Regions from separate parts of the Streptomyces sp. NPDC033221 genome, predicted to be linked through region 2. Evidence: riboswitches for the same ligand, from Rfam matches in the RefSeq annotation. Region 2 holds a riboswitch; the other holds the start of a gene.

Region 1 (4,416 bases), on a different contig from region 2:
GACGAGCTGGCGCGGCGGCGCAACCGGGCGGGCTGAGCGGCGGCTGTACGGCGTTGCCGAACCGGCCGTGTCGTACGGGCCGTAAAGCGTGGCGTGGCGGCTGACGTATCGCGTTCGGGCGCGCCGCTGCGCGCGCCCGGTGCGGCGGTCGGCCGTGCCGCTGCCACGTCTCTGTCACGCCTCTGCGGTACCAGGAACACCACGGAAGCCCGTGGGCCCCAGGAGTCTCCTCCAGCGCCTCCGAGGGCGTCTCAGCGGGCTGCCCGTGCCGCCCGCCAGGGTCGGTCGGCGCGATTGTCAGTGGTGTGGGGGACCATCAGTCGTGTGAGACGTGCGCCGACGATCCTGCATCTGGACATGGATGCGTTCTTCGCGGCCGCCGAGCAGGCGGCCAAGCCGAGCCTGCGCGGAAAACCCGTGGTGGTGGGCGGGATCGGCCCGCGCGGCGTGGTCTCCACGGCGTCGTACGAGGCCCGCGTCTTCGGCGTGCGCTCCGCCATGCCGACCGCCCAGGCCCGCCGCCTCTGCCCGAACGCGGCCTATCTGACGCCGCGCTTCAGCTTGTACCGCCAGGTGAGCGATGCGGTGATGGAGCTGCTCCACGAGCTGTCGCCGCTGGTCGAGCCGCTCAGCCTGGACGAGGCGTTCGTCGACCTGGAAGCCGGCGGCATCGAGGCGGACACCGCGGCGGTGCGGGCGGTGGGGGAGCGGCTGCGGCGCGACATCAGACGCCGGACGGGGCTGACCGGGTCGGTGGGGCTGGCCGGGGTCAAGATGCTGGCCAAGATCGCTTCCGAGCAGGCCAAGCCGGACGGAATCGTGGTCATCGAGCCGGGCACGGAGCGGGAACTGCTCGGCCCGATGACGGTGCGCACGCTGCCCGGCGTCGGCCCGGCCACGGCCGAGACGCTGCGCCGGTCGGGCATCCACACGGTCGCCGAGACGGCGGAGGCGGGCGAGGCGGAGCTGGTACGGCTGCTGGGCAAGGCGCACGGCGCCGGGCTGTACGCGATGGCGCTGGGCCGCGACGAGCGGCCGGTGGTGGCCGAGCGGGACGCGAAATCCATATCGGTCGAGGACACCTTCGAGGTGGACCTGACGGACCGGACGCGGGTGCGGGCCGAGCTGACGCGGCTGGCCGACCGGTGTGTGCAGCGGCTGCGGGCCGCCGGGCGCTCCGGCAGGACCGTCGTGATCAAGGTGCGTAACTACGACTTCTCGACGCTGACCAGGTCGGAGACGCTGCGCGGGCCCACGGACGACCCCGGCGTGGTGCGGGAGGCCGCGGCGCGGCTGCTGGACCTGGTGGACACGACGGGCGGCGTACGGCTGCTGGGCGTGGGGGTGACCGGCCTCGCGGACTTCACGCAGGAGGACCTGTTCGCCCAGCTGGCGACGGAGAAGGCCGCCGAGGAGGAGGCCGAGCGGGAGCGCCGGGCGGCCGACGAGGCCGCGCGGATGGCCGCCGACGAGCCCGAGCGGCCCCGGCGGTGGCTCCCCGGGCTTGACGTGCTGCATGAGGACCACGGGGCAGGGTGGGTGCAGGGGAGCGGCGTCGGCCGGGTGACCGTACGGTTCGAGCAGCCGTGGACCGGGCCCGGGCGGGTCCGCACGTTCCCGGTCGAGGACCCGGCGCTGCGGCCCGGCGAGCCGCTGCCGCTGGTGGGCGGTCCGCCGGACGGGTGGCGGGACGGACTGCCCGGTGGGCCGGGCGGCTCGGGCGACCGCGAGCCAGGGGAGCCGGGCGGTTCCGGTGACCGCGAGCCAAAGGCGACGGACGGGGTCGGTGCCGACGGCTTCAGGGAGCCGGACAGGCCTGGCCTCCACGCCGCCCCTGGGGAGCCGGGCGGACCCGGCGTTTCCGGTGATCGCGAGTCCCGAGAGCCAGGCGTACTCACGAGCCCCACTAGCCCCACGAGCCCCACGAGCCGCGAGAGCCGCACGAGCCGCGAGAGCCGGGCAAGCCGCGTGCCGGAGGAGGAGCCCGGCGGCCTCGTGGCTCCGCCGCCCGGTGGTCAGTCCTCGGTGCCGGCCACCCGCCCGAACTCCGTGTCGGCGGGCGCGGCGTCCGACCCGGGCACGGGATCGGGGGCCGGGATGTCCAGACGGTAGTGGTGGTAAAGCTGTAGTTCCTGCTCCGGCGAGAGGTGGCGGCCCACCCCGAAGTCCGGCGCATCCCTGATCAGCCTGCGGTCGTAGGGGACGTGCAGCGCCTCGTCGACCAGGTCGCTGGGCTCCAGGGGCACGAACGCGTCCCGGCTGAAGATCCCGGTGCGTACGGCCGCCCATTCCGGTTCACCGGTCGCGTCGTCCAGGTACACCTCGTCGACGGTGCCGATCTTGGTTCCGTTCTTGTCGAACGCCTTGCGGCCGATCAAGCTGCGGGGATCGATATCGGTCTGCACGGTCCCTCCAAGTGGTCGCAACTGCCTTGTGACAACTACCAAACGGCACAATTCATGCCCCGGCCACTCGAAGGAACGTCCGTTCGCCGCGCTGGTAGGCTGGCGAACGGCTGCAGACCCCATGCGGGAGAGTCCTTCGTCGATCATGACGGAGGCGCCGAAGGAGCAACTCCTCCCCGGAATCTCTCAGGCTCACGTACCGCATGGACGAGGTCACTCTGGAAAGCAGGGCGGGCCACGGACGGGCACAGCGCCGGAAGCCCCTCCTCACCGACGGTGAAAGCCGGTGCCGCGTACGGGACCGGTGAAGCTCTCAGGTTGAGATGACAGAGGGGGAGGCCGTCCGGGCACCAGCGCCGTGGTGCCCCGCGTAGGTCGAAACGACCAGGAGGCCCCCGCAGATGACCACCAATCGCATCTCCCTGACCGAGCTGGAACGAGGTACCCCGTTCGAGCAGCGGCATATCGGCCCCGGTCCGGAGGCCCAGGCCAAGATGCTCGCGCAGGTCGGGTTCGGATCGCTGGACGAACTCACCGCGGCCGCCGTACCGGATGTGATCAAGAGCGCGGAGGTGCTTGGGCTGCCCCAGGGCCGTTCCGAGGCCGAGGTGCTGGCCGAGCTGCGGGCGCTCGCGGACCGTAACCAGGTGCTTGCTCCCATGATCGGGCTCGGCTATCACGGCACGTTCACCCCGCCGGTGATCCTGCGCAACGTGATGGAGAACCCTGCCTGGTACACGGCTTACACCCCGTACCAGCCGGAGATCTCCCAGGGCCGTCTAGAGGCGCTGCTCAATTTCCAGACCATGGTCGCCGACCTGACCGGCCTGCCGACCTCCGGTGCCTCCCTGCTGGACGAGGGCACGGCCGCCGCCGAGGCGATGGCCCTCGCGCGGCGCGTCGGCAAGGTCAAGCAGGGCGTCTTCCTGATCGACGCCGACTGCCTGCCGCAGACCGTCGCGGTGATCGAGACCCGCGCCGAGCCGACCGGCGTCGAGGTCGTGGTGGCCGACCTGTCCGAGGGCATCCCGGCGGAGGTGGCCGAGCGCGGCGTCTTCGGCGTGCTGCTCCAGTACCCCGGTGCCTCCGGCGCCGTACGGGACCCGCGGGCCCTCATCGAGCAGGTGCACGAGCTGGGCGCGATCGTCACCGTCGCCGCCGATCTGCTGGCGCTGACCCTGCTGACCTCGCCGGGCGAGCTGGGCGCCGACATCGCCGTCGGCACCACGCAGCGGTTCGGTGTCCCGATGGGCTTCGGCGGCCCGCACGCCGGATTCATGGCCGTACGGGAGAAGTTCGCCCGCAGCCTGCCCGGCCGCCTGGTGGGCGTCTCGGTGGACGCCGACGGCAACAAGGCGTACCGGCTCGCCCTCCAGACGCGTGAGCAGCACATCCGCCGGGAGAAGGCCACCAGCAACATCTGCACCGCGCAGGTGCTGCTCGCGGTGATGGCGGGCATGTACGCCGTGTATCACGGCCCGGACGGCCTCGCGGCCATCGCCCGCCGTACCCACCGCTACGCCTCCATACTGGCGGCGGGCCTGCGCGCCGGCGGCGTCGAGGTCGTGCACGGCGCGTACTTCGACACGCTGACCGTACGGGTGCCGGGCCGCGCCGCCGAGGCGGTCGCCGCGGCCCGCGAGGCCGGGGTCAACCTGCGGCTGGTCGACGCCGACCTGGTGGGCGTCGCCTGCGACGAGACCACCGGACGCGCGCAGGTGCACGCGGTGTGGCGCGCCTTCGGCGTCCAGGGCGATGTCGAGTCGCTCGACGCGTCGGTGGCCGAGGCGCTGCCGGGCGAGCTGCTGCGCGGCGACACGTACCTGACCCACCCGGTCTTCCACCAGCACCGTTCCGAGACCGCCATGCTGCGCTACCTGCGCCGTCTGTCGGACAAGGACTACGCGCTGGACCGCGGCATGATCCCGCTCGGCTCCTGCACCATGAAGCTGAACGCGACGACCGAGATGGAGCCGGTCACCTGGCCCGAGTTCGGGCAGCTGCACCCGTT
Region 2 (4,416 bases):
CGGCATCACGGCTATCGCAGGAATTGCGGATATCGCGGGAATTGCGGATATCGCGGACATCAGGGAGCGTACGGCCGTCCGCGCCTCGGCCTCACTCGAAGCCGATCCGCCGCAACGCGCCCGCCGCGGGCCGGTCCAGCAGGACGGCCGAGGTGAAGCCCGCGGGGAGCCGGGCCGCCCGGGCGCGGGCGGCCAGCCGCCGTACCGCGCGCCGGTGCCGGGCGAAGGCGTAACCGGAGACCCCGCGGCCGCGTGAGCGCTGCCCGGACAGCGCGACCCCGGGCGGTACGTCCAGCAGCACCAGGTGCAGGCCGCGTCCGCCGCGCCGGGCCTCGCGCGCGAGCCAGCGACGTACCCACGCGAGCGTCCCGCAGTCGTGCACCACCACGCTCCGCCCCGACCGCAGCGCCTGCCGCAGCCCCCGGTAGTGGGCCGCCCTGACCAGTGGCCGGTAGAGCGCGTACGGGAACCGGCGCAGCCGGCCACGCTCCCAGCGCTCCCGTACGTCCTGCGAGTCCACGCGGTGCACCACCGCGCCCTGCTGGTCGTGGGCGGGCACCAGCCGGAGCATGAGCGTGCTCTTGCCGCTGCCCGGCAGGCCGGAGACGACCACCACGTCACCGGCCGTGAAGTGCAGTTCGGCCGCCTCGCGCGGGGCGCGTCCGTCCCTGAGGTCGACGACGTCCACCGCCGGCGCGTCCGGCGCGGCGGTCCGCGCCCGGCCGGGGCGGACCACCCCGAGCGGCAGCCGCCGGGGCCCCGGCACGGCGGCCGGGGCCGGCTCCGGGACACAGCCCGGGGGCACGCCTCCCGGACTTGTCGCGAATGCGGCTTGCCTGTGCACCGTGATCGCCCCTCCCGGTCCGGTGGTTCCGTCCCCTTACCCGCAGAGTGTCAAGAAAAGGTAATGCGCTTCAAGGAAACGGCACGATCCGTACAGTCCGCGGACACTGTTGTGACGCCCCTGCGAACACCGGTACGACCAGGGCTCCTGTATCCGGCGATCCCGTGCGATGATGTGCGCGCCATGTGCCGGACCGCACAGCTCCGTGTGCGTTCCTCGTACGGGTGCCACGCTCAGCCAATTGCATACCGGCCGCTTGAATCCGCGCGGGAGAGTCCCCGGCCGTCACGGCGGGGCGCCGAAGGAGCAAGTCCTCCCTTGAATCTCTCAGGCCCCGATACCGCGCGGGCGAGGCAGATCTGAAAAGCGGGCCGCCGTGGTGTGGCTCCACCCAAGGTGCAAACCGGGACCGGTGACGGCCTTCCGGTGAACCTCTCAGGTTCCGATGACAGATGGGGAGACCGTCTTGTCACCCATGCCCGGGAGCCCTCACCATGACCGAAGCCCCCCGCCGGACCGCGCTGGACGCGACGCATCGCGCGCTCGGCGCGACCATGACCGACTTCGCCGGATGGGACATGCCGCTGCGCTACGGCAGCGAGCGTGACGAGCACGTCGCCGTCCGTACCCGCGCCGGCCTGTTCGACCTCTCGCACATGGGCGAGATCACCGTCACCGGACCGCGCGCCGCCGACCTGCTGGACTTCGCACTCGTCGGCAACATCGGCGGCGTCGCCGTCGGCCGCGCCCGCTACACCATGATCTGTGACGCCGAGGGCGGCATCCTGGACGACCTGATCGTCTACCGCCTCGGCGAGACGGAGTACATGGTCGTCGCCAACGCCTCCAACGCCCAGGTCGTGCTGGATGCGCTCACCGAGCGGGCGAGCGGCTTCGAGGCCGAGGTACGCGACGACCGGGACGCGTACGCGCTGCTCGCCGTGCAGGGCCCGGAGTCCGGCGGCATCCTCAAGGGCCTTACGGACGCCGACCTGGACGGCCTGAAGTACTACGCCGGGCTGCCCGGCACCGTCGCCGGCGTGCCGGCGCTGATCGCCCGTACGGGATACACCGGTGAGGACGGTTTCGAGCTGTTCGTCCGCCCGGCGGACGCGGTCACCCTCTGGGAGGCGCTGACCGCGGCCGGTCAGGACGCGGGCCTGGTGCCGTGCGGCCTGTCCTGCCGGGACACGCTGCGCCTGGAGGCGGGCATGCCGCTGTACGGGCACGAGCTGACCACCGGCACCACCCCGTTCGACGCGGGCCTGGGCCGGGTCGTGAAGTTCGAGAAGACGACGAACGGCGGCGACTTCGTGGGCCGCGCCGCCCTGGAGACGGCCCGGGACCGCGCCGAGACCCGGCCGCCCCGCAAGCTGGTCGGTCTGATCGCCGAGGGCCGCCGCGTGCCGCGCGCCGGATACCCGGTCGTGGGCCCGGACGGCGCCGTGATCGGCGAGGTCACCTCGGGTGCCCCCTCGCCCACCCTCGGCAAGCCCGTCGCCATGGCGTACGTGGACGCCGCGCACGCCGCGCCCGGGACGGCCGGTGTGGCGGTGGACATCCGTGGCACCCATGAGCCGTACGAGGTCGTGGCGCTGCCCTTCTACAAGCGCCGGAAGTGACGCGCGTACCTCCGCCCGAGCCGTCTTTGCGTCTCACCTGTCAAGACCCCTGCAGCAAGCACGCCACCGCATCCAGGAGAATCAAGTCATGAACAACCCCCAGCAGCTGCGTTACAGCAAGGAGCACGAGTGGCTGTCGGCCGCCGAGGCGGGCGTCTCGACGATCGGCATCACCGAGCACGCCGCCAACGCGCTCGGCGACGTCGTCTTCGTGCAGCTCCCTGCGGTCGGTGACACGGTCACGGCGGGCGAGACCTGCGGTGAGCTGGAGTCGACCAAGTCCGTCAGCGATCTCTACTCCCCCGTCGACGGCGAGGTCACGGAGATCAACGAGGACGTGGTGAGCGACCCCTCGCTGGTGAACACCGCCCCGTTCGAGGGCGGCTGGCTGTTCAAGGTGAAGGTCAGCGGCGAGCCGGACGACCTGCTCACGGCCGACGAGTACACCGCCTTCACCGGCTGATACGCCCACCCGCCGCCCGGCGGGGCCGTGCGTCCCGCGAACCCCAGGAAGAGTCATGTCGCTTCTGAACAGCTCCCTCCACGAGCTCGACCCCGACGTCGCCGCCGCCGTCGACGCCGAGCTCCACCGTCAGCAGTCCACCCTCGAAATGATCGCGTCGGAGAACTTCGCCCCGGCCGCCGTCATGGAGGCCCAGGGCTCGGTCCTCACCAACAAGTACGCCGAGGGCTACCCGGGCCGCCGCTACTACGGCGGCTGCGAGCACGTCGACGTGGTCGAGCGGATCGCCATCGACCGGATCAAGGCGCTGTTCGGCGCCGAGGCCGCGAACGTGCAGCCGCACTCCGGTGCGCAGGCCAACGCGGCGGCGATGTTCGCGCTGCTCAAGCCGGGCGACACGATCATGGGTCTGAACCTCGCGCACGGCGGGCACCTGACCCACGGCATGAAGATCAACTTCTCCGGCAAGCTCTACAACGTGGTGCCCTACCACGTCGACGAGGAGTCCGGCCAGGTCGACATGGGCGAGGTCGAGCGCCTGGCCAAGGAGACCCGCCCGCAGCTGATCGTGGCCGGCTGGTCCGCGTACCCGCGCCAGCTGGACTTCGCGGCGTTCCGCCGGATCGCCGACGAGGTCGGCGCGTACCTGATGGTCGACATGGCGCACTTCGCCGGCCTGGTGGCGGCCGGGCTGCACCCCAACCCGGTGCCGCACGCCCACGTCGTGACCACCACCACGCACAAGACCCTCGGCGGTCCGCGCGGCGGAGTGATCCTGTCCACCCAGGAGCTCGCCAAGAAGATCAACTCGGCGGTCTTCCCGGGCCAGCAGGGCGGCCCGCTGGAGCACGTCATCGCGGCGAAGGCGGTGTCCTTCAAGGTCGCGGCGACCGAGGAGTTCAAGGAGCGCCAGCAGCGCACCCTGGACGGCGCGCGCATCCTCGCCGAGCGCCTGACGCAGTCCGACGTCACCGAGCACGGCGTCTCCGTGCTGTCCGGCGGCACCGACGTGCACCTGGTCCTGGTGGACCTGCGCAACAGCGAGCTGGACGGCCAGCAGGCCGAGGACCGCCTCCACGAGGTCGGCATCACGGTCAACCGCAACGCCGTCCCGAACGACCCCCGGCCCCCGATGGTCACCTCGGGCCTGCGGATCGGCACCCCGGCGCTGGCCACCCGCGGCTTCCAGGCGGAGGACTTCCGCGAGGTCGCCGACATCATCGCCGAGGCGCTCAAGCCGTCGTACGACGCCGACGCGCTGAAGGCCCGGGTGACCACCCTGGCCGGCAAGCACCCGCTGTACCCGTCGCTGTGACCGGCTCGACGCCGTCACTGTGACCCGTGCCACGCGGCCGGCGGCCGCGCGCCTTCCCGGCGCGTCCGCCGCGGCCGTGTGACGCGTTTCATGAAGTACGCCCCGAAAGGTGCCGCCGAGGTGGCGCCCGCGAGGTGAACAAGGCGTGCGCCCGGGGTCGTTGACCTCGGGC

Evidence for each region. A riboswitch is a leader RNA that binds a small molecule or an ion and turns the genes downstream of it on or off. The one in region 2 is predicted to bind glycine.
Region 1: linked by a shared signal. The riboswitch ahead of gcvP (aminomethyl-transferring glycine dehydrogenase) and the one ahead of gcvT (glycine cleavage system aminomethyltransferase GcvT) in region 2 are both predicted to bind glycine.

Annotation. Positions count from the first base shown of each region.
Region 1 covers NZ_JBVIQN010000029.1:8,866-13,281, forward strand. The annotation lists gene ACZ53K_RS30480 (MerR family transcriptional regulator) at 1-36, shown strand, start outside; partial or broken gene ACZ53K_RS30485 (DNA polymerase IV) at 325-1,722, shown strand; gene ACZ53K_RS30490 (PRC-barrel domain-containing protein) at 2,016-2,405, opposite strand; glycine riboswitch at 2,520-2,617, shown strand; gene gcvP (aminomethyl-transferring glycine dehydrogenase) at 2,807-4,416, shown strand, end outside.
Region 2 covers NZ_JBVIQN010000007.1:278,981-283,396, reverse strand. The annotation lists gene ACZ53K_RS12120 (AAA family ATPase) at 92-805, opposite strand; glycine riboswitch at 1,102-1,197, shown strand; glycine riboswitch at 1,198-1,306, shown strand; gene gcvT (glycine cleavage system aminomethyltransferase GcvT) at 1,339-2,466, shown strand; gene gcvH (glycine cleavage system protein GcvH) at 2,555-2,929, shown strand; gene glyA (serine hydroxymethyltransferase) at 2,985-4,244, shown strand.